DNA from 3 places in the Paenibacillus sp. JGP012 genome. Region 2 is predicted to be linked to each of the others. Evidence: riboswitches for the same ligand, from Rfam matches in the RefSeq annotation. Region 2 holds a riboswitch; each other region holds the start of a gene.
What was found. Region 2 has a riboswitch for cyclic di-AMP ahead of HNR77_RS27310 (hypothetical protein). Riboswitches for the same ligand answer to the same signal wherever they lie in the genome.

Region 1 (8,223 bases), on a different contig from region 2:
GACATTAAGGAATATAAAATGGTTAGAATTAACGATACAGATAATTCAATGATACCTGTTTTTTCTTATTTTGCTACTGGTGCAGGGATTTCGGAAATACATTCGTTACAAACGATTTTGCCTTTGAAGTAAGTTACGTTCTCTGCGTTACCACAGAAGATACAAGCTGGCTCGTATTTTTTCAGCATGATGCGCTCGCCGTCTACGTAGATTTCCAGAGCATCTTTTTCACCAATACCGAGCGTACGACGCAATTCGATTGGAATAACTACCCGTCCCAGTTCATCCACTTTTCTTACAATACCTGTTGATTTCATCATTATAATCAGTGCTCCTCTCAGCTAACTATCATTGTCATTATTCGACATTATTTTATGTTTTATGATACTCATCATACCAACGATTCCCAAAACAGTCAACCTTAAAATTAGCTTAAAATAAAGGGGGTTTTTGTTGAGTTTGCTGGTAGTAAGGGATTGATAGCAATATTTCGCATTTAAACATCCATGTCAGCTTTGTCGATTTGGAAAACGTTAAAACACCTTTATTCGACAAAGTTCGTCAAAGTGTGTCGAATCCTTGATGAAAAACGAAGCCAAACGCGGTAATATCTATAGCAAGAGAAATTTTAAAAGGAGTGAATGGATATGGAACATCGTCTGACGGAAGAAAAAGTATTCAAAGATCCGGTACATAATTACATCCATGTGCAAGAACCGATTATTTGGCAACTCATCAACACACCTGAATTCCAGCGGCTACGCCGCATACGTCAATTAGGGACGTCCTATCTTACTTTTCACGGGGCAGAGCACAGCCGCTTTTCCCATTCCTTAGGTGTATACGAAATTACACGCAAAATTATCTCTCAGTTTGAACGGAGTCATTATTCGGACTGGCCGAAGGAAGAAAAGCTGGTGGCACTTTGTGCTGCCCTGCTTCATGATCTTGGACATGGGCCTTTCTCACATTCCATTGAAGAGGCTTTTAATATGCATCATGAAGATTGGACTTGCCGCATTATTCAGGGGGATACCGAAGTAGGGGCGATTCTAAGACGGTACGCTCCTGATTTTCCTGAGAAAATTGCTTCTGTCATCCAGAAAACCTATGATAAACCGATTGTTGTAAATCTGGTGACCAGTCCGCTGGATGCTGATCGAATGGATTACCTGCTCCGAGATGCGTATTTTACCGGAGTGAATTATGGTACCATCGACTTGGACCGAATTCTTCGGATGCTGCGTCCGTATCATGGACGGATTGTCGTTAAAGAGTCTGGCATGCACGCTGTTGAGGATTACCTCATGTCCAGATACCAGATGTACTGGCAGATTTATTTTCATCCTGTGACGCGCAGCTCCGAAATTATTTTGCGTCAAATTTTCAAAAGGGCAAAGGAGCTTGTGAAGCAGCAATTTTCATTTCGTTTCATGGTGGAGCCACTGCCTCAGCTGTTTAATGGTGAAATCTCGGTTGATGAGTATCTGCAGCTTGATGAAGCATTGATACAGACAGCCTTTATGCAGTGGCGTAAAGAGGGCGATGCTGTTCTGAGCGAGCTGTGCGAGCGTTTTATGGATCGCAAGTTGTATAAATATGTGGAGCTTGAACAGATCGACTTGAACATCATTGAAGAGATTCGGGAGGCATTTGTTCACGTAGGACTGAATCCCGAATATGATCTTGAAATTGATTTTCCTACGGATAATCCATATGATGTGTTTCGTCCAGATCAATCTACTGATAAACAGATTCTTCTGCTGGATCGGCAGGACAAACTCATTGAATTGTCAGAGGTCTCCGATATTGTGCGTTCAATCAGCGGTCTTCATCTGGGGAAACATCACCTGTACTACCCGCAAAACAAGGTGGATGCCATTTTGCATGAATTGCCGTCCCATATACGCCCCTATTTTCTGTAATTCCGAGTGATGCAGCAGGGTGAACATTTCGATATCGAAAGACTTTCTAAGAGAGCTATTTTACATGATACATTAATCTGCTTTAATGGGGAGTAAATGTAGATCGACATAATTTTGTAATTGAAGAGAGGAAATGTTCCCTTCCAGATGTAGTTTAGATGCAACATATTGATTTGACTTTTTATTTTTCTTCTATATATAGTTGCTGAAGTGTTCAAAATGAAAATAAAGAAATAATGAGTTGTCCCAATCAATTGGTTAAGAAAAAAAATTTTGAGAGTCTGATACAGAAATAATTTGGATTTGTATTTCGACATGAAGGGAGAAATAATCAGCATGTTATTCGACACACATACACACCTCGATGCGCCACAATTCGACGAAGACCGGGAGGACATGATCCAGCGGGCTGTAGATGCAGGCGTTACACGTATGATCAATGTTGGCTTCAATCGGGAGACGATCCCGACAACGATGAAGCTGGCGGAAACGTACGATTTTATCTATGCGGCGGTAGGATGGCATCCGGTGGATGCGATTACGATGCAGGAGGGTGACCTGGAATGGATTGCATCATTGTGCAAGCATGAAAAGGTGGTAGCCATTGGCGAGATCGGTTTGGATTATCATTGGGACACTTCACCAAAGGACGTACAGCACCGCGTATTACGACAACAGATTGCATTAGCACGTGAGTTGAATATGCCTATTGTTATTCATAATCGGGATGCTCATGAGGATATTGTTCGTATTTTGCGTGAAGAAAAGGCTGGTGAAGTTGGCGGAGTCATGCATTCGTTTTCAGGCAGCTGGGAAACAGCGAAAATGTGTCTGGATTTAGGGTTCCACTTATCCTTCGGCGGGCCGGTCACTTTCAAAAATGCGAAGCAGCCCAAAGAGGTGCTTGCGAAGGTTCCGATGGATCGATTTTTCCTGGAAACGGACTCCCCATATCTTACACCCCATCCTTATCGTGGAAAACGAAATGAAACAGCGCATGTTCGTCTGGTTGCCGAGGCAGCTGCGGAAATTAAAGGCATTTCGGTTGAGGAAATTGCTGCAATAACAACCAAAAATGCCATGGAACGATTTGGAATTCGATAAGAAATGGAGTAAATCAGGTGAAATAGGGAGTTATAGAGAGGTAATCTGCTCTTTGATTCGAATAATTGAAGAATATTACAATATTTTAACCAAATATTTAGAAAAACGTACTTGATCCATGCTTTACAACATGCATCAAAACAGGATATCATCTTTTCAGTGAATTGTTGTGCGGAAAATTGGACAGATGTTCGGGGGATGAACAAAGGGACACTTTCCGATAAGACAACAATACTTTCATGAATCAATCTCGCTGAGTCTCCGTTACCGGAGAGCGGGGGAACCAATAGGGCTTAAACATCGGTGATTGCAGCCGATGCGCATCGTTCGCTGACCCAAAAGCAGCGAATGAATCTGGAAGCCGTATTTGATTTCTTCTTTGGGTCTCGGGGTGAATTCAAGGGCGTCCGCCATGAGCGGGTGACCTAAGATAGGGCGGCTCTCTTTCGCCCGAACCCGACAGCTAACCTCGCAAGCGGAAAAAGAGAGGCAACCTCGTGCATGAATTTCCGATATTCAAATCATTCGGAAGCCACGAAAGAGTCTCTTAACACTCTTTCTTTGGCTTTTTTTGTTTTGAATAAAAGAAATAACGTCATCTTACGGCAAGCTTTCTGGAGATGACATCATGTTGCGAAGAGGGGTTCATGGTGCAGAACCGGTCATTACCTCTGATCTGTGTTCTGTAGGAAAATTTGGTATAGTCGCGTCACATACATCATGCATTACTTTAGACGGCGAGGCTATGAAGGAGGACGGAGAAGTGGGCACATTCCAACCAGAAGAGACCCATGAGTCACGATCATCCAGTAAGTCTTTCGCGTTGCGGTGGAAGCATGAGAACTTGCGTCAAATGGCACTGATCGCGATATTCTCAATTGCGCTTGCAATCATGATCTTGTTAGTCGTTTACGGTCAGGCCGGGAAGCAAATTTCGCTGGTTATTGACGGCAAAGCTCAAGTGGTAGAGACTCGTACAGGAATGCTTCACGAAATGTTGGAGGAGCAGTCAATCACAGTCAGCCCTCACGACAAGGTATCCATGCCCATGAACGGGGCGCTTGCAGATGGAGACCGAATCGTTATCGAGCGGGCCGTTCCAGTAAAAATTACGGCAGACGGAGACACCAAGACTCTGTATACAACCGATTCATCGGTACAAGATGTAATTCAGCAATCAGGTATTGAAGTTGCAAATCATGATAAAGTGTACCCAGCGCTCGGAACCGCAATTAAAGCGGATATGAAGATTCGTGTAGTGCGTGTAACAAAGCATACTGTGGATGTGAAGCAACCGATTGCGTACAAGGTTGTAAAAACGGCAGATCCTAGTTTGTTCAAAGGGGATAACCGTGTTGTTGTAAACGGTAAAGAAGGCACACTGGTGCAGCATATCGAAAAGGTATTTCAAGATGGGGAACTCGTCTCCAAAAAAATGGTGGGCAAAACGATCGCGAATAATCGCGTAGATAAGGTCATCGCGGTAGGTACGAAAGCCAAGCCAGTAGTGAAAGAACCTGAGGTTCAACTGGTATCGGCCAAAACCTCAAGCAGCAAAGCAACAACAACGAACTCGACGAAAACATCTGCCTCGGGCAGCAAGGTGATTACGGTCGCCGGGACTTCTTTTAAATATTCCAAAGTGTTGAAAAATGTATCCATGACTGCCTACTCTGCCGAAGAGCCAGGTATTGGTACGAAAACGGCTTCTGGTACTCGTGTAACAGAGGGGCGCACCATCGCGGTTGATCCTAAAGTCATTCCTATTGGCTGGTGGGTATACATCGAGGGCCTTGGCTTCCGTCGTGCGGAAGATACAGGCGGTGCGATTAAAGGTAATAAAATTGACGTTTACTACGACAGTGTGAAGCATGCCCTGAATTTCGGACGTAAAAAAGGCAAAACGGTCTACGTGATTGGACCGGTGAAGCCGGAAGCGAACTAAAATCGTTTTACTTTGATATGGGAATGCTATAAAATAGTTGCATGAATGATTCATGCGGAATATGCGGCGGAGGGGTCTGAATTCAGTCTCCTCCGCCGTTTGGCAGAGAAGAGGATATTCCTCTTCTTTTTGCGTTAGAAAGGAAGAAAAGGAACATGATAAAAGAAGTGATTGTGGTGGAGGGCCGTGACGATACGGTAGCCATTCGCCGGGCGGTTGAAGCGGACACCATTGAAACAGGAGGTTCTGCAATTAATCAGCGTGTGCTGAAGCGAATCGCACTTGCTCAGGAGAGACGAGGTGTGATTATCCTGACCGATCCCGATCATGCCGGAGAGCGAATCCGCAAAATTATTGCGAATAAAATTCCTGGCTGCAAGCATGCATTTATTCCGGAGGCAGATGCAACGCGCAAAGGCGATATCGGGGTAGAGAATGCTTCTCCAGAAGCCATTCGTCATGCACTGGCACGTGTACATACCTCCTATGAGGGTGCACCTCCTCTCATTGACTGGGAAGATCTGATCGAGGCAGGTCTGATTGTACATCCACAGGCTGCTGCACGCCGGATGGAGATGGGCAACCTGCTCGGGATCGGATACTGTAACGGCAAGCAGTTTCACAAACGACTGAGTGTATTTCAGATTACCAGAGAAGAGTTCTCCGCTGCACTGGCGCAAATTGAACGTGAAGGATTGTGAACTTATGAAGGACATGGATCAAACCATTGAGATAGCTACACCGAAACGCACCAAGGAGATTATTCAAAAGCATGGATTCTCCTTCAAAAAAAGTCTGGGTCAGAACTTTCTGATTGATCAAAATATATTGAACAAAATCGTCGGCGCTGCCGATCTGGACGAATCGAAGGGCGCGCTGGAGATCGGGCCGGGCATCGGTGCGCTCACAGAGCGTCTGGCTCGCGTGGCAGGTCCGGTTACCGCGGTAGAGATTGACCAGCGTCTGCTTCCGATTCTCGGAGAGGTGATGGAGCCTTACCCGAATGTACGGGTTCATCACGGCGATGTACTCAAGCTGGATCTGGCCGAGCTGTTTGCTACAGACTTTGCTTCAGTGGATAAGGTTAGCGTTGTTGCCAACCTGCCTTATTATGTAACGACCCCGATTATGATGAAACTGCTGGAGGAGAAGCTGCCGGTGGACAGTATTGTGGTCATGATTCAGAAGGAAGTGGCCGAACGAATGGCAGCTGCGCCAGGCTCCAAGGATTACGGCAGCCTTAGCATTGCCGTGCAGTATTACAGTATGCCGGAACTGGTTTGTGTGGTTCCGCCTACTGTATTTATTCCGCAGCCGAATGTAGAGTCGGCGGTAATCAAGCTGAAGGTGCGTGAGCAGCCCCCAGTACAGGTTCCGAGCGAGAAGCATTATTTCGAGGTCGTACAGGCTTCTTTTGCCCAGCGCAGGAAAACGATCTCTAACAATCTGAAAGCACGCTTCTTCACGAAGGAGAACAGGGAGCAGGCAGATCAGCTTCTTGAACAGGCAGGCATTCAGCCTTCGCGGCGCGGAGAAACATTAAGCTTGCAGGAGTATGCGACCCTTAGTACCGTCATGTGGGAAGCCGGAGTTCGCGGCGACCTGTAAATTCGAATGAACCAATCCGGGTCTCTGCCCATACGATGGGGTAGAGGTGATAATGTTGATGAATATCGGAGACTTGGTCGTTCGGAAGTCATACGGTGGTGATGTGACTTTTCGGGTAGAGGGACTTCAGGCGGATGCTGCGGTCATTAAAGGGACTGAGTTCCGGCTGATGGCAGACTCCCCGGTGGATGATTTGATACAGGTTCCCTATGAACCACAGAATGCAAAGACAAGGCAGGCACATATTAAAGCCCATCAGACACTCTCACGGCTTCAGCAGCACCGGATGGAGCAGGCGGAGCGCAATCGGGAAGGTCTGATGCAAGAATGGGCTGCACAGCAGGAACCGGCATATTTTGAAATGCCCGGCAAGGTGCTGCATCTGGATGGAGATCCGAACTATCTGAAAAAGAGCATGAACCTGTACGAACAGCTTCGCGTTCCTGCAGAAGGGCAGTATGTGCATGAGTCTGCTATGGCGGATACGTTATACCGCCTGCTGCCCAAAGTTCGTCCTGATATCGTAGTAATCACAGGTCATGACGGGGTATTAAAGACAAGGCAGCCATATGATCTCTACAGTCTCGGAAGCTACAAAAATTCGCAAAATTTCGTTTCTGCTATCCAGGTGGCAAGGCAGTATGAGCGTCATCTGGACGCGCTGACCATTATTGCGGGAGCATGTCAGTCTCATTTTGAGGCACTGCTGCGTGCTGGAGCGAATTTTGCCAGCTCCCCTGGCAGAATTCTCATCCATGCGCTTGATCCGGTCTATGTGGCTGCCAAAGCTTCCTTTACGTCGGTTCGAGATACGGTAAACATGAATGACGTGCTCCACAATACGATCAGCGGTATTCAGGGTGTTGGTGGTATGGAAACCAAAGGCAGTTATCGGGTAGGCCTGCCGGGTCTTAACGATTTATCTACATTAAAAGTAAATCCTTCCGCAGTGTAAGCCGATTTGGATAGGGCCCTGGAAAGGGCTTTTTTCTTTGCGAAAAAAATCATTGACAATAACTTTTTACTGCTGATATAATATTTATCTTTGATTTGACAATGACTGTAAAATACGGTATAATGGACAAGAAAAGAGGTGGACGTCCACAATGGCTAAAAATACGCTGTTGGATATCAAACGCAATCTCGATGCACATATTGGTCAGAAAATTACGCTGCGGGCTAATGGTGGCCGCCGTAAGACGATTGAGCGTACGGGTGTATTGGAAGAAACGTACCCTTCTGTTTTTATTGTAAAGCTTGATGAAGAGCAGGAAACCTTCAAGCGAGTATCATACAGTTATGCGGATATACTTACGGAGTCTGTAGAGGTCATGGTTTTCGATCCTGGCAGCGAGACGAACTCCTTCATGGAGACGTAAGCATCGGTTTACAGGCGGCTCACCCCTAGAGGGCGGGTCGCTTTTTATATGCGGAGCTAATGAGGAGTTTATGTGGGGAGATAATCAAAGAATGATGATCCTGCAGGAACGGCATACTAACGGGACAGGTCATGGAGATATCCCTGTATCAGATGTCAGGCAGACCAGGACCTGGGGTATACTGCATTCTGGAATTAGAAGGCCTTATCACCTCGATTACACATCACTTTTCCATGGAGGAGGATCAATCATGAGTCGCAGA
Region 2 (8,223 bases):
CTTCATTTCATGCATCCATTTATAACTCTTCACATGATTCCTGTTGAAGCTCCTTCTATATAAAAGATTTTACACCATCCACTCCGATGACAGAACAACCTTCCAAGGCTCTTTTCCTTCAATTATTAACACTCATTAATTTACCCGATCCGGGCAAGCCTAGAATTTGTCATAATACTGGTGAGATGAATCACACACACAGTACAACCCCCTGAAATTCACACCTTTTGTCTCAGTACATAAAAGTTGCACTAGACAAAAACTATTGAGTGTGTACAATGTAAATATGAACATAAAATTTTAGATATAACTACATCGTGTTCATCACAACTTAACTATGTATATATTCGTTCAAGTGCAAGTTATACAATTTACATGATTTATTCGGCCGGTAATCGGCCCCCATCTTAATGTAAAGTCAGGTGATCCATCTATGAGTCAACGAAATCCGTTCAATACGCCATCCGGTGAATATGCTGCAGCAGCAGTGGCTCCGTCACTAGGTGAAGCGCACAGCTCCATGAAAGTTCCCAAAAATGCAGTCTGGTGGAAAAAATTTCTCGCCTTTGTTGGTCCGGGTTATCTCGTCGCTGTTGGCTACATGGACCCGGGCAACTGGGCTACGGATATCGCAGGCGGCTCCCAGTTCGGTTATACCTTGTTATCCGTTATCCTTATATCCAATATGATGGCTGTAGTCCTGCAATCTCTTGCAGGCAAGCTCGGGATTGTTACTGGACGGGATCTCGCTCAGGCTTGCCGTGAACGCTTCAGCTTCCCTGTAGTTATGATGTTATGGATTCTGTGTGAGCTTGCTATTGCAGCAACCGATCTGGCTGAGGTCATCGGCTCGGCAATTGCCCTCAAACTGCTGTTTAATATCCCCATGCTGTATGGGGTGATTATTACCGCTGTTGATGTGCTGATCATTCTTGTCCTGCAAAATAAAGGCTTCCGCGCACTGGAGACCCTTGTCATTGTGCTGATGGCCACCATTGCGCTCTGTTTCGGGATCGACCTCTTTCTGGCTAAACCGGACATGGGCGGTGTACTGCACGGATTCGTACCCAGCAGTGAGCTTTTGCAGAACCCGGCTATGCTCTACATTGCCATCGGCATCATTGGTGCTACGGTCATGCCGCATAACCTGTATCTGCATTCTTCCATCGTACAGACCCGCCAGATCGAGCAGACAGCTCAGGGGAAAAGAGAAGCGATTCGTTACACCACGATGGATTCAACTATCGCGCTGACGCTGGCCCTGTTCATTAATGCAGCCATCCTGATTGTATCTGCGGCAGTATTCCACAGCGCAGGCATGACCCAGGTTGCCGAGATTTCAGATGCATATCATCTGCTGACTCCGCTGCTCGGCACGACCGTTGCCAGCATCCTGTTTGGCGTCGCTTTGCTCGCATCAGGTCAGAACTCTACCCTCACAGGTACGCTTGCTGGACAGATCGTCATGGAGGGGTTTCTGAATATTCGTATTCCGGCCTGGCTGCGTCGTCTCGTCACACGGCTGATCGCAATCATTCCGGCCGTCATTGTGACCGCCATCGCGGGCGAACACGGGACAGAGGAACTGCTGATTCTGAGTCAGGTTATATTGTCCCTGCAGCTGCCGTTTGCCGTTATCCCGCTGGTGATGTTCACAAGTGACAAAAAAAGCATGGGGCCATTTGTTAATAAACTCTGGCTAAAGATCGTTTCCTGGATTATCGCTGCGATCATTGTAGTGCTGAACGTGTACCTGATTATCCAGACCATTATGCTGTTCTAAAGTTTATTATCGTCTCTCAAATAATAAAGGCTGATGCGCTGCGGTTTTATCCTACCGGGTGCATCAGCCTCTTATGTGTCTTTTTTATCATACAGCCTCAGTCGTATCTTTATATCTAACCTATATCTAATCTAACCCTAAACTAACCTGACCTGTTCTAACCCGCACTCACCTACTCACTTGGAACTATTCTCATCCGAAGATGCATCTGGCATGAGCAGCGGCAACAGTTCATCCAATGATTTAACCGTCCAGTCTGCACGCTCATGCTCTGACTGCACCGGCTGAAACCTTCCATATCCCTGGAGAATACGAATGGTATGCAAGCCCAGACTGCGAGCCGGAACGATATCATTGTCAATCCGATCTCCAATCATCACCGCTTCCTCCGGGGCACAACCAGCCTGTTTCAGGGCAACCGCATACAATTCCGGGTCGGGCTTGGACACTCCTTCTTCTGCCGAGCAGGCCAGTACATGAACATATTTTCGAAGTCCATAACTCTCCAGCCGCATTTCAGTCCCCGGGCTCTGATTCGCAATAATGCCTATGTGATAGTGCTGCGACAGCTGCTTGAGCACCTTGGCTGCAGAAGGAAATGGCCGCTCCAGCTCTTTGTGGAATTTCAGCTTGTCCTGAATCTGCTTGCGGTGACCTTCATCCTGAATGTATGTCCGCATAGCTACCTTCATAGGCCATTGTTCGTAGTTCTGGTAACATTGCTCAAACAGCTCCCGTACATCCTCAATCTTTACAGGATAGCCGTAAGCATTCGCCTCACGCACAAACTGCCCGATAATATCGTCAACAGGCTCCCATTCATCCACCAGCGTATCCCCTACATCAAAAAACAACCACTTCAACCCGGCAATATCCGGCAAGCCAATTCCTCCTTGTACGCCGCTCAATGAAGATCCCGTGCGCGCATGCTGTATCCATAAAAAAAGAAGACCCACGACAAGCATGAGTCTCCTCAGATTCCGTTAGTCCATACCTGCAATTATAACAGGCACCTTACACAGGATCAATCATAAGCTGCTTGCTTCAGCTTCGAGTTTATTGCAACTATTAAGCAAGAATCCAACTTCTCCATTTAACGAATACACAATTTTGTCCGCACCCATACCTCGATAAATGCCTTTTGGATGACTTTGCTCCGTTATCACACACAGAGACTTGGATGTCCAGGAGCGAACAATCTGCAGGTAACGGCAAGTCAGGTTCAGACTGTTCTCAAAAATAAATACGTTGCCTACGCTCGTCTGCGGCAAAAACCATTTTTGAGCTGCTGCTGTATTCATACGAATCACATGCTCTACTCCGATCCGGCGGAGCTTACGCTCCTCACCCGCACTGTTTGTCAGAACGGCAAAAGGCATTTTTTTGTACATCAGCAGCTTCACAAATTTACGTCCAGCTTCATTCGGAGCGGTTACTAAAATCATCTCTGTATCCATCATTCGTTCCTCCCTTGGCGTGAAAAGACAACAAAAAAGAAGCGTGGGGACCAAGGCCTCCGAAACGCTTCTTAAATAATCCATGGAGAAAACGCCATGGACCAGCGTGCGGTTTGTTGCCTCTCCCTTTAACGCTTACGAGGTTAGCTGACGGATTCGGGCGCGAGAGTCGCCCTATTTCCGGCTGTCACCGGAAAATTCACCCCATGGATGTCTGCTGCTGTAATGCAGCACATCCTGTTGGTTCCCCCGTTTTCCACCCACGATGAATGGAAACTCAGCGATTGAAACATCGTTCGTAAATCTTGCATGTAAGACCGATCGATATCATCGTCTGTTTCGTTTTTCAGGTACAATATAATTAAAATTCAAATTACGCTTTGAATCATACACCCGTGCCATGATCATGTAAAGTCCGGGCAGATCACCGAATCGTCAGAATTCCGGCAATAAGCTTCAATAATAACGCTTACAATGAGCTTATACGCTATCCAACTCTTCCAAGCTGTCTAATTCTCGCCCGCACAAAAATTGTTCAAGCGAATTGCATTCCTTCTATGAATAAAGTCGAGCCGATGAGGATAATAGTGTTCTCTGTAAATTGATTTTGCATTATTTAATTGCATAAAATATAATAAACATATCAATATAATATGCTGGAGGCGATCCCCATGTCAGTCTATGATTACAAAGTAAATACTCTTCGCGGACAAGAGATTGAAATGTCCCAATATCGCGGTAAAGTGTTGTTAATTGTAAATACCGCAAGCCAGTGCGGCCTCACTCCTCAATTCAAGGGCCTGCAGGAGCTGCAGGACCAATTCCAGGATGCTCCTTTCGAGGTCCTTGGATTTCCCAGCAACCAGTTTGCCCAGGAGAAGGGATCCTCTGATGACATCGCTGAGTTCTGTCAGATGAACTATGGCGTAAGCTTCCCTATGTTTGAGAAGATTGACGTTAACGGTGCCAGTGCTCACCCGCTATTCCAGCATATTACGAAGGAAGCGCCAGGTCTGCTCGGCTCCAAGGCCATCAAATGGAACTTCACAAAATTCCTTGTCGATCAGGAAGGGAACGTTGTGAAGCGTTATGCTCCCCAGACTACACCCGATAAAATTGTAGAGGATATTCAGAAATTATTGAAATAAATAACACACATTTCTACACTTTGAAAAAAGCTGCCCCAAACCACAGAGCCTCGGTTCTGCTCGGTTTACAGGGTGGCTTTTTTACGCAGCTAATGAAACTTATCTCCGACTGTTGTCGCCCTTTAGCTGTTATTTATGCAGGATCAAAAGACAAAAAAAGAAGCCTCCCGTACAGGGAAGCTTCCTTCAATAACGCTTCATATGATGCGGTCGAGAGGACTCGAACCTCCACGGGCGTACGCCCACTACCCCCTCAAGATAGCGTGTCTGCCATTCCACCACGACCGCATGTCGTAAATTATCGGCAACAGAATTGATTATACCGGAATGTTATCTAAATGTAAAGCATTTATTTGAATACGCCAAAAATCAGTCATATTTCCCCGAATGTGCGCATATCCTGAATCTGATTCCGAAAAAATGCCAAGGCCGCAGTGGAACCAGAATGAATTTCTTGCAGCATCGTATTTTCAAATATTATTTCTAAAGGAGAATAAGATAATTGTTATATTATATAACATGAAAAATAACAAATAACGAAATTTAAGCTATTTTTCAATGCAAACCATTGACAAAACACGGATAATTATGTGAATATATATATCATATAATTCGGATTTAAGCACATAAGATTTAGAAAAGAGTATTTTATGTAATATAAAATAACACAAAAAAGCACTGGAGGCGAAAGATCGTGAACCGTGGCAATAAGCTGCTAGATTACGTGAAGCTGCTTGATCCTTCTGTTCAGGTTGGAGGGTTCTCCCATTTCTTCGGCATGGATACACATATCAAGGAAGGCACCATCCGTACAGCCGAGGATCTTGAATCGTTCATGCGCTGCCAGCTGCATCCCAGTCTGGTTCGTCTTGAAGGTATGGCCATCAAAGGCATATATACCGCAATCGATCACAAAGACACTTGGCGCATCGCCCTGATCGACAAGCTTGTTCACGTGCAGCGAACACCTGCCGAGCTTAGAGAAAAGGCAGCTACCATCGGCAAGCGTTTAATCAAGCTATCTCACGCCCTGCATCCCTGGATCGACTTCAAACCGCTTGAACAGATTTTCACCAAATACAGTTCTGTCGGCTGTCTCCCCACCGTTCACGCCTGGATTAACCACCACCTCGACATCCCCGTCGAAGAGGCGGTCCTCGGTTATCTGCATTCAGCCATGTATGCCTGTATATCCGAAGCCTCCAAAGCTATTCCTCTAAGCGAGAATGTCACCAAGGATCTGCTCGGTCGCCTGACCACAGACCTTGAGCACGAATGGAAGACCGTGAGTGCTTCTTCTCCAGATGGACACATGCACCCTGCATCACTGTCTATGAAGACGTTATTCCCCAGCTTCCATATGCTCGGAGCCGGGCTTCACGCTTACAGAGCATGAGCACCTCCCCAACAAACCTCTCTTGATTCCATTCAAAAACACGCCGCAACCCCCTTGCTGGCGTGTTTTTTCGTTTATGAAGGCTTGCTACATATGGCCTTGGAGGTCCATAAACAGCGCATATACGTCATTTTAATTCAAAAAATACACTTATTTCCGTATTTTTTAATTGTTAGATGACGCATTTACGTATATAATGGAGATTACAGCTCGCATTTCTATTCAGTTTACACGAAGAAACGCCTGCTGAATACTATAATTCCACTCAGGGGTGAACCCTTTTGAACAAGAAGAAACCCGTCACTCCGTTCGGTTGGGCTATCAAACGGCGACTAACCGAACTGCAGATTGACCAAAAAACCTTTTGCGAACAGCATGGCATCCCACCCTACCGCCTGTCCAATCTTATTCACGGCACACGTAAAGCTACGAGATTCAGGCATCAGGTCGCTGATATTTTGGACATACCAGAGGAGCTGCGATAACATCTTTTATCCAAGGAGGACTTCACTCATGAGACACATGACATCGGACCTCGAAAGCCTGTCGTTCCAGTCCACCAATCATCAGCTAATCATCATTGATCAACATTGGATCATCCGAAGCTGCAACCGGGCCTGGGAGCGTGGATTCTACAAACCTTTCTCACACTCAGGCAGCCGCCATAACCATTACCTTCACCTGATGGAAGCGTGGACAGCACAAAGGGATGTTCCACCAACCAGGTTTGCGCAGCATCTGAGGCATAACGTTGTACCTTTCAAGCAAGCTCATACATACGACATCTCTGTGACCACTCCGTTCAATGAAGAAAAGTGGTTTCTTGTAGAGCTAACCCCGTTACATGACGGCCCCATATTCGGCGATAACCTTGCTTTGATTGCCCATACAGATATCACCGAACAGAAAAGGACCGAGCAGCAGTTAAGACAAGCCCTGACTGAAGCACGCACATTGTATGGCCTGCTGCCCATTTGCGCCGTTTGCAAACACATCAAGGACGAATCCGACGAATGGAGCTCCGTGGAAAGTTATCTGGAGAAACATACCTCTGCCGAGTTCACCCATGATATCTGTCCTGAATGCATTCGGCGGCTGTACCCGAAGTATTCCAACATTCTGGATAAGCGTCATTAAAGGCATGCAGCGCAGCTCTATCATGTTTGGGCGAATTCAAGCACACACTGAACCCTCTCGCAACAATGGCATCAGATAATGGAATCGCATCATACAGACAAATGATATTCAAACTGGGACATATCGAGCTCCTGCGGGGTCCCCTGCAGCGTCATAACGCCTTTGTCCATCACATAAATGTAGTCGGCGGCACTACGCACAAAATCAACGCTTTGCTCCACCAGCAGAATCGAAATTGTCCCCTGCGCTTTCAGCTTAAGGATCACCCGCCTGATATCCTCAACGATTGAAGGCTGAATGCCTTCCGTCGGCTCATCCAGCAGCAGCAAGCCAGGGCGGGAGGCCAGCGCTCGCGCAAACGCAAGCTGTTGCTGCTGCCCGCCGCTCAAGTCCCCACCCTGGCGCCCATACATGGAAGCAAGCACGGGGAACATCTCAAGCACATCCTCAGGGAACGCCCTCACGCCAGACATACTCATTTCCAGTCCGAGCAACAGGTTCTCCTTCACTGTGAGCTGCGGGAATATTTCCCTCCCTTGCGGCACATAACCTATACCTGCTTTTGCCCTTTTAGCCGGTTCCAGTGAAGCCAGTTCCCGGCCATTCCAGTGAACGCTTCCCTCTCGTGTTCGAAGCAATCCCATCAAGGTTTTCATTAATGTCGTTTTCCCCACGCCATTTCTACCCATCAGACATGTCACTTGCCCGGGCAGCACTTCCAGATTCACACCACGAAGCACACGACTCTCCCCGTACCCAGACTCAACGTTCTGCAATCTCAACATTCGCCTGCCCCCTTGTCCCCAAGTACACTTCCGCCACTCTTGGATCTGCCTGAACTTCAGCCATCGTGCCTTCCTTGAGCAGCTTCCCTTCATGCATCACCGTCACCTTGGCGGCAAATTCCCGCACAAACTCCATATCATGCTCTACAACAACTACCGAGCGTTCAGCCGCGATCTCTTGCAAAAGACGCCCTGTTTGGTATGTTTCTTCATCCGTCATGCCTGCGGCAGGTTCGTCAAGCAGCAGCACCTGCGGCTCTTGCAGCAGCAGCATACCGATCTCCAGCCACTGCTTCTCCCCGTGCGACAACGCACCGGCACGCTCGCCGATCCGGTCTTGCAGTCCCGTCTGAAGCATAACACTCTCCATCGCTTCTCCCCTTGCGCCGTGTCTGCGAATTCCGATGGCTTGAAAGGGTAGACGGCGTGTCTCCGCCGCGAGTGCCAAATTCTCCTCCACCGTCAGACTGGCAAAGATGGAAGGCGCCTGGAATTTGCGCCCTATTCCTTTGCGAAC
Region 3 (8,223 bases), on a different contig from region 2:
AAGCAGGCCGATGCTGCCTATGAGGAATTGCTCCATTTCAAACCGGAGAGCGAACGCAAAACGGTGGAAAGTGCGCCTTATTTTCGCGATTATATTCGAAACATCGCTGTGAAGGAACTGGGCATCAGTGAAGCGATGCTGGATCACGGCGGGCTGAACATTTATACCACACTGGATCTGCGTGTACAAAAGGCTGCGGAACAGGCTGTTGCGCAAGGAATGGACGCAAAAAGCGAGCTGGAAACGGCTCTCGTGTCCATCGACCCACGCACAGGCTATATTAAAGCGATGGTTGGCGGCAAAAATTATCGCACCAATCAGATTAACCACGTGCTGGCTACAACACGCCAGCCGGGATCGGCTTTTAAACCCATCATGTATCTGGCTGCGCTGGAGTCGAAGCAGCTTACCAGTGCATCCATTTTCAATAGCCAGCCTACGCTGTTCCATTATGACAATGACCGCAAAACTTACAAACCCGGCAATTTCGGGGATAAATATCTGGGTGAGATTGATCTGCGGCAAGCCATTGCGGCTTCTGATAATATCTACGCGGTAAACACCATAATGAAGATTGGTCCTGAGAAAGTGGTCAGCATGGCCCAGAATCTCGGCATCACAAGCAAGCTCAGCCCGGTGCCTTCACTCGCGCTTGGTACCTCACCTGTAAGTCCGCTGGAGATGGCCTCGGCCTTCTCGGTCATCGCAGCCGGGGGACAGCGGATACCACCGATTGCCATTTTGCAAATCACCGATGCTGCCGGGCATGTAATATACGAATCCCCTCAGACCAAGGCCGAAACGGTCGTAGAGCCGGCAGCAGCTTATGTACTGACTCGTTTAATGGAAAGTGTGTTTGAGAACGGGGGCACCGGCAATCGGGTATCCGCTGCGATCAAGCGTCCGGTGGCAGGCAAGACCGGGACCACAAACACCGACGGCTGGATGGTTGGCTTCACACCTGAGCTATCCACAGCTGTATGGGTTGGATATGATCAGGGCAAGGCGATATCCACATCAGACGGTCGCCGGGCGGCTCCTATATTCGCCCAATTCACGGAACAGGCTCTGGCAAGTGTGCCGCCCAAAATCTTTTCCGTGCCGGATCAGGTCGTGAGTGTCTACATTAACCCGGAGACGGGCAAGCTGGCCGGCAACGGCTGTGAAGACAAACGCCTGGAAGTGTTTATTGAGGGCACCGAGCCTACGGAAGTCTGCTATGGAAATACAGAAATGCAGGATTCACCGCAGGATAAAAAAGCACTTGAGGTACAGAATCAAAAAGGAATACAGGAGCAGAAACATTCCTGGTGGAGTGATTTCAAACGCTGGTGGGTAGAGTGATGCATCTTTAAACACCAAATGAATAAAGAAGCCCCGAGTCCAGATTATCCGGTTCGGGGCTTCTTTGCATTGTTCTTTTTCCAGGCAGTCTAGGCAAGTGCCTCTTTCAACTCATCCGGGGATGCGTTCCACCACTCTTCATTGTGTGAGATGAGAAGTGTCTTCAACGCTGCTTTCTCTTCCGGGCCCAGCTCATCCAGCATAAAGCGGCGTTTCATGGCGTAATCCATCCGATTGACGTGATCCGCGAGCAGCTTCCAGCCCCGCTTTGCTTCTGTATCAATCCACATCTCGCAAGCCGTTGCTCCGCCATACAGCTGTCCTTGCTCGGTACGGTCTACCGCAACCCAAACCAGCCACACCTGACGTCCATTCGGAACATCTTCACGATTCGTTGAAAATTTGATGCCGCGCTCCACTTTACTCTTCGCATGCATTGCCCCAATGTCAATCTTCGCTTCGCCCTGATCAATGATGACCGGGGAAAGGTTGTTCAGATCAATGGAGCCTGCGCCAAAGCCTTTATGTTTGCTTTTTGAACTCACGATATTCAAGGCAATCTGTTTCTTGCCGTTTTGCTCATTTTGGTCCATGTTTCCAGCCTCCAAGAGTTGATACAAATATTTTAACTAATAATTGGCCCATTGCAAACATATACATGCTGTAGATGCTTGTCAACGGGAGGTATTTATCGATGATTCCACGACGCGCCAAGAGCTGGCTCACCGCATCCCTGGCCTTTTGTTTGCTTGCCGGAGGATTATGGATCACGCTCGGTTATAATCGCACCACTTCATCTGAATTGCCTGTGCTCGCTCCGGAATCGGGCAAGCCCCAGACCAATGCCGCAGCGCCCGCTCCCCCGGAAAGCGTACAGTCTCCTACGGCTGAGGTATACAGTAACCGTGTGGTGGAATACCACATGGATGTGAAGCTGACCGATGGAAACTTGCTGCAAGGCGCTCAGACGATCACCTGGACCCATCCAGGCAAAAAAACGGTGAACGAGCTATATTTTCATATGTACCCTAACGCATTCTCCTCAGCAGATTCTACATTTATGAAGGAATCCGGCGGAAAGCTCCGCGGGGATGTGATGCCAGCGAACGGTTATGGCTCCATGAAAATAGTGGATATGCAAACGGAGGACGGGCTCTCCCTGCTGCACCGGATGCAGTATGTACAGCCTGACGACGGAAACATCAAAGACAAAACACTGATTAAGGTTCGGCTGCCGAAACCGGTCAAAGGTGGGGAAAGCATCACGATCCGCACCAAATTCGAAGTTACTTTGCCGAAAATTTTTGCACGCATGGGCAAAACGGATGATTTTGTGATGGCAGGCCAGTGGTTCCCCAAGCTCAGTGCGTATGAACCGGCAGGCAGACGGGGCCGTACAACCGAAGGCTGGAACCTGCACCAGTATCATGGCAATTCCGAATTTTATGCTGACTTTGGCATCTATAGTGTGCGTATTCGGGTACCTGAAACATACAAGGTGGCCTCAACCGGCTTCCCGACCCAACAGGCAATCTTGAAAAACGGCGAGAAAATCTATCAATTTTATGCCGATGATGTGCATGACTTCGCTTGGGCAGCCTCACCCGACTTCGTCTATGCCGAAGAGCCCTTCTCCGCCCCCAACGTACCAGGTGTTCGCATTAAACTGTATCTCGACCCGGCACACCAGGATTTGAAGGAACGTTATCTCTTTGCCGCCAAGGCGGCATTGTCCAATTACAGCAAGTGGTTCGGTCCCTATCCGTATGCCACCTTGTCCATCGTTGTCCCGCCCAAAGCGGCAAACGGCGCAGGCGGGATGGAGTATCCGACCTTGATTACAGCCTTTGGCGCGGATGATTCAACACCGGGTTATGATCTGGAGCGCACGGTTGTACATGAAATCGGGCATCAATACTTCTATGGCATGGTTGCGAGCAATGAATTCGAAGAGGCCTGGCTGGACGAAGGCTTCACTTCGTACGCAGAAGACAAGTTGATGGAGCAAGAATACGGGCTGATTCCGAACCTGCCTGTACAATCGGGGTTGATCACTTCTCCCGCTCCCTTAACGCAGCCTTCCTGGCAATTCGACTCCCAGAATCAATACGCTTCCAACGTCTATACCCGAGGCAAGCTTGTGCTGCTTGGTATTGAACAGCAAGTCGGAACCAAAAAAATGGAACGCATCCTCTCCACCTATGTCAAAAAATATCGTTTTAAACATCCTTCAACAGCTGATTTCCAAAAGGTAGTCGAGCAAGTCACTGCCACCTCTTGGGCAGATTACTTTGACCAATACATCTATAACAACGGCATGGCTGACTTCGCCGTGGAGAGAATTCAGGTGGCCCCTCTTCAGAAAGACGGCAAGACACTGTATGAGTCGGCAGTCACTATCGCCAAAAAAGGCAGTGATTATCCAGACATCCCGATTCGAATCACCTTTGAAGACGGTCATACCCTAACCAAGCAGTGGGACGGCAAGGAGGAACGTATCACCTATAAGCTTACGTATACCTATCCTGTCAGCTGGGCGATGACTGACCCTTTGTACGACATCGTGCTGGAGAATCGACACATGAACAATTTTTTGAGAGCCGGACTGGACGAGAAAACCAAATCCCGCTGGAGCATGAGCGCTGCGAAATTCATTGAAGTTATATTCGGAGGTCTGTCATGGTGAGGTGGAGAGATGAAAGGTAAAATTCGTGAAGGCTGGTTTCTCGTCCGTCAGCATATGTTCATTGCCGCGCTTCTATTTATCTATCAGCTCATATGGGGTTACTTTATTTACCGGCTGATTCAATCAGCGATGGTTCCTCTCCTGCTGCGTTATCCTACAGAGGATGCGGGGGAACTGAGCACACTTTTGTTCAAAATGGAGAGTCAGTTGAGCCTGTCCGGCCCCGAGGTTCAGCGCTATCTGTGGATTCTGGGCGGTATGCTGCTGCTTCGCATGCTGGTCAGTCCCCTCTTCCAGGCTGGTTTGCTCTATTCCCTGCAGCATTTTAATGCATCAGAAGAACGAATTCCTTTTATCCGTGGCATTAAACAGTTATGGAAACCGATGCTGCTCCTGCACACCGTACGTACGTTGCTGTTATTTCTTCCGGCATACTGGCTCATACCGAAGCTGTATTCCATACTAATGGACAGCTTTCATTCTCTTCATTTACTTCTGCCAGCACTTCCTTATGCAGCGGGGTGGATCATCTATGGCTGGATTGTACATCATACGATGCTCTATATGCAGTTTGGCGCTTCGGCTCCGGAAGGGGAGGGCGGTATTCATGGAACGTTCAAGGGCCTATGGGTTGCTGTACGCCGCACCTTAACGATTATCGGGATTGCACTGATGCTGGGACTCATTCATCTACTCATCTTTGGTGCATTCACATCGGCGTCATGGTTCCTGACCGGTCTTACCGGGCTGATCCTGCAGCAGTCTTATCCACTTGCCCGCAGCCTGCTCAGCTTATGGAAAGTATGTACCCACTTCCGCGTATGGCAGTCCACATTTTCCAAGGATGAACGATAAACCGTTTACAAAATGAAAAATTGTTACCATCTCATGTTAAACTACTCATGCTTTATTTCGTATAAATACGCAAACCTCGACCTTTCCCCGTCAAAGGTCGAGGTTTTTTTTGCTAATTTTACTGCTAAACGTTGCCAAAGCCCCACTCCTCTGGTACAATAAGCGCAGTGAGTTTTTAGTAACAACTTTGTAATCTTTAAATCCTTATTTGTAACAACTTAAAATTAAATCCTTAAAATTAAATTATCGTTCGTTTTTTCAGGTGCATAACTAGCATAGCCAAATTCCTGGCACCTGGGAAGCGGGGGAACCAGTTATGGGTGAATTGATCTTGATACAGAGGGATCATAGGGGACCTTCAACCGAATCCTTAAGCTAACCTCGCAGGCGTTGGAAGGGGTATATCACTTGTTTAAGAAGAAATTGACCGCAGCAGTACTTAGCCTCACATTTGCATTATCACTTGGTGCAGGCAGCGCATTTGCAGATTCTAAGATGGATAAAGTTATTGATTCAGCAATGGGAACTACATACAAAAGCGGAGGCACAACGCTTGACGGTTTTGACTGCTCCGGATTTACACGGTATGTATTCGACAAACTAGGTATTGATTTGGCTCGCCAATCCAGCTCTCAATATGACATGGGTGATTCCGTATCCCGCATGGAGATGAGACCTGGTGATCTGGTATTCTTCAACACAACAGGTAAAGGCGTATCTCACGTAGGTATTTTCGTAGGGAATGGTAAATTTGCACATTCTTCTTCTTCTAAAGGTGTAACCATCAGCTCTTTAAGTGAAAATTACTGGGCTAACCGTTACATTGGCGCTAAACGGATTATGAGCACGGACGCATATGAGTCACTGGCCCTCGAATAGGGACAAGCTGTAATCAACATGATGCTGGAATCATGAACTATACTGGAACGAAATACGAAACAACCAATCGAACCGCCCGGTACATTCTCCACAGGAATGTATCCGGCGGTTTTTTTGTGCTTCCTGATCCTGTGTGGTAGCTGATGCAGCAACTCATGTGCGCTCTTGAACCAACACATTCATTTTATTTCGTCTGTCCGTGCCCTTATGATGTTTTTACCCATCCCGTTATAATATAAACGGAATGAGTCTGACTTTTGTTTCACTTTTTTTTGGTCTGAACGTGAGTCTTGTCAAATGAAGCGCTCTTTTGTAGAGTGAACAGAGAATGAGTAACAACGGAAGGAGTGTGCATTGTTATATGAATGGAACCCCTGTGGCGTTTCATGTCGTACCTATGGAGGAGACACACGCAGAACTTATATGTGGATGGCAATACGATCCGCCTTACAATATTTACAGCTGGCTTCCCTGGGAGCAGATGAAAGCGTTGGAAGTCGAATTTGGAGATGCACAACTTCGTCAGGAGCAGTATGCCATCGTTCTGGATGAACAAGAGCAGGTCTGTGGATTCACGCAATTTTTCCCTCTCCAGGGCGTGACACGTATCGGCCTCGGCATGCATCCTGAGAAGTGCGGTCAAGGTCTAGGGAGCGCTTTTGTCGCTGCAATAGTACAGGAAGCTATACGCCGGAATCCGTCCAATGAGATCGATCTTGAAGTGCTAACCTGGAACAATCGTGCCATCCGTGTTTATCAGAAGAGCGGCTTTGTCATCCATGATACATATGAACGTCAAACACCAAGTGGTCTAAAGCCCTTTCACTGCATGGTATATGAGGGTCCGAGGACGCAAATGAATAACTAAAATCGTTTCAATTTATCTCTCTTTTGTGATTCGTTCAAAAAATTACCACAAAATGCTATGATGTATCGACAGCTTCCGTTATAATGATAGGGATAGTTTGGGTTAGATGATCTTACATTCTGGAGGGGACATAAGGGATGCACAAATGGATCATGAGCGGGGTATTTTTTGCAGCATGTGCTTTAGCTATTGTTTTAATGTTTACGCTTCCAGGTAAAGAGGAAGTGGCTCAAGAAGCCAAGCCCACCATGCCTGAAGTCACTATGGACGCTGGACAGGCCGAGACACTGGTGAAAGCCAACTGTATTTCCTGTCATGGTGACCAGCTTCAAGGTGGCGTAGGCCCGGCTCTTGCAAACATTGGCAGTAAAGACGATGTAGAGAAAATCTATTCTACTATTGTCAAAGGTAAAGGCGGCATGCCTTCCTTCAAAGGCCGACTGCAGGATGAGGAAATTGCCCACATCGCCATGTGGCTCGCAGAGAAGAAATAAACCCGTCCTTCATACGGGTAGCCCAAAGGCCCTCATTTCCCAACCGGGAGACAAGGGCCTTTGGGCTGTTTGCTCTGAACATCTTCCCGCAGATCGATGCTGCGGCAGCTTATTCTGTTCTCATTTTTTCAAAAGCTTCATTGTATTGCTCTGCTTCTTTAATGTCGACCGATGTAATGCCGCCTTCATCCCATGAAGTCAGACGCAGCGTAACGGTTGTATAATCAATGGTGATAAAAGGATGATGATTGAATGCTTCCGAGATCGCTGCGACCTCGTCTACAAATGCAATCCCTTTCATATAGTTAGAGAACACGAATTTACGGACAATCCACCGTCCCTCTTCCAGTTCCCAGCCTTCCAGCCTTCCCAGATGAGCTTCGACTTCCTCTTGCGAAAAAACCATGCGTTATCTTCCTCCCCATATGATGAGACATCGCGGATTTGCATCCACATGACCATCGACACCTTTTCTGCTGCTGATGCAGCCCTAAAGGCAGGCTCCGCCCTGCGAAAGCCTTTTTTCATGAGTATCATCTTATCACGTCAAAGCGTCAAAATCCATAGAACAGACGGCTCAGAGCCTTGAAGTATAAGGCATGTTGTAAATCCGTTACGATATTCAGATCAAAGGTACAAACGTAAGCTCTTCTTCTCCAATCAAAATATGAATCCGGTGCTGGTCCTTATCATAAATTACGACACCGCTCCCCACTGGAATAACTGACTCTTCACCGAGCGCATAGAATAAATCTTCGGCCAGTGCCTCATCCACTTCAAGCTGCTCTGGCTCCCCCAGCCTTCCCCACTCTTCTGCATCCATCTCGAAGAAAACATAGCGATCCGGTATACGTCCGATGGCCGCTGTTAAATCTGTCAATATTCCTTCATAATCACGTCCATGCTTTACGCCCATTGACTTTTCACTCCTACTGGCTCCCGAAGGTGCGGATTTGATCTTATTATACCTGAAAATAACCCTTAAAAAAAAAGGCCATTTGGTCGATAAATACTATACATGACCGTTTCAATCGTTTTGGCTGCCCTAAGGGGCGTCAGACATGCAGCGGATTGCGGCGTTTGCGTTCGTCCGGAAG

Region 1: linked by a shared signal. The riboswitch ahead of HNR77_RS24750 (resuscitation-promoting factor) and the one ahead of HNR77_RS27310 (hypothetical protein) in region 2 are both predicted to bind cyclic di-AMP.
Region 3: linked by a shared signal. The riboswitch ahead of HNR77_RS26800 (C40 family peptidase) and the one ahead of HNR77_RS27310 (hypothetical protein) in region 2 are both predicted to bind cyclic di-AMP.

What each region holds. Positions count from the first base shown of each region.
Region 1 covers NZ_JACHKG010000030.1:48,478-56,700, reverse strand. Annotated here, with positions in the region: gene HNR77_RS24765 (AbrB/MazE/SpoVT family DNA-binding domain-containing protein) at 66-320, opposite strand; gene HNR77_RS24760 (HD domain-containing protein) at 648-1,925, shown strand; gene HNR77_RS24755 (TatD family hydrolase) at 2,262-3,029, shown strand; cyclic di-AMP (ydaO/yuaA leader) riboswitch at 3,271-3,523, shown strand; gene HNR77_RS24750 (resuscitation-promoting factor) at 3,793-4,974, shown strand; gene rnmV (ribonuclease M5) at 5,130-5,675, shown strand; gene rsmA (16S rRNA (adenine(1518)-N(6)/adenine(1519)-N(6))-dimethyltransferase RsmA) at 5,680-6,582, shown strand; gene yabG (sporulation peptidase YabG) at 6,641-7,537, shown strand; gene veg (biofilm formation stimulator Veg) at 7,689-7,961, shown strand; gene HNR77_RS24725 (small, acid-soluble spore protein, alpha/beta type) at 8,212-8,223, shown strand, end outside.
Region 2 covers NZ_JACHKG010000041.1:797-9,019, forward strand. Annotated here, with positions in the region: gene HNR77_RS27300 (Nramp family divalent metal transporter) at 434-1,783, shown strand; gene HNR77_RS27305 (HAD family hydrolase) at 1,960-2,691, opposite strand; gene HNR77_RS27310 (hypothetical protein) at 2,812-3,240, opposite strand; cyclic di-AMP (ydaO/yuaA leader) riboswitch at 3,358-3,533, opposite strand; gene HNR77_RS27315 (glutathione peroxidase) at 3,912-4,388, shown strand; tRNA gene HNR77_RS27320 (tRNA-Leu) at 4,594-4,676, opposite strand; gene HNR77_RS27325 (urease accessory protein UreF) at 5,083-5,784, shown strand; gene HNR77_RS30020 (XRE family transcriptional regulator) at 6,066-6,269, shown strand; gene HNR77_RS27330 (nitrogen regulation protein NR(II)) at 6,298-6,921, shown strand; gene urtE (urea ABC transporter ATP-binding subunit UrtE) at 7,011-7,706, opposite strand; gene urtD (urea ABC transporter ATP-binding protein UrtD) at 7,684-8,223, opposite strand, start outside.
Region 3 covers NZ_JACHKG010000038.1:23,997-32,219, forward strand. Annotated here, with positions in the region: gene HNR77_RS26780 (transglycosylase domain-containing protein) at 1-1,344, shown strand, start outside; gene HNR77_RS26785 (YwhD family protein) at 1,434-1,937, opposite strand; gene HNR77_RS26790 (M1 family metallopeptidase) at 2,039-4,030, shown strand; gene HNR77_RS26795 (hypothetical protein) at 4,040-4,885, shown strand; cyclic di-AMP (ydaO/yuaA leader) riboswitch at 5,153-5,290, shown strand; gene HNR77_RS26800 (C40 family peptidase) at 5,294-5,764, shown strand; gene HNR77_RS26805 (GNAT family N-acetyltransferase) at 6,126-6,632, shown strand; gene HNR77_RS26810 (c-type cytochrome) at 6,770-7,126, shown strand; gene HNR77_RS26815 (4a-hydroxytetrahydrobiopterin dehydratase) at 7,236-7,532, opposite strand; gene HNR77_RS26820 (hypothetical protein) at 7,749-8,042, opposite strand.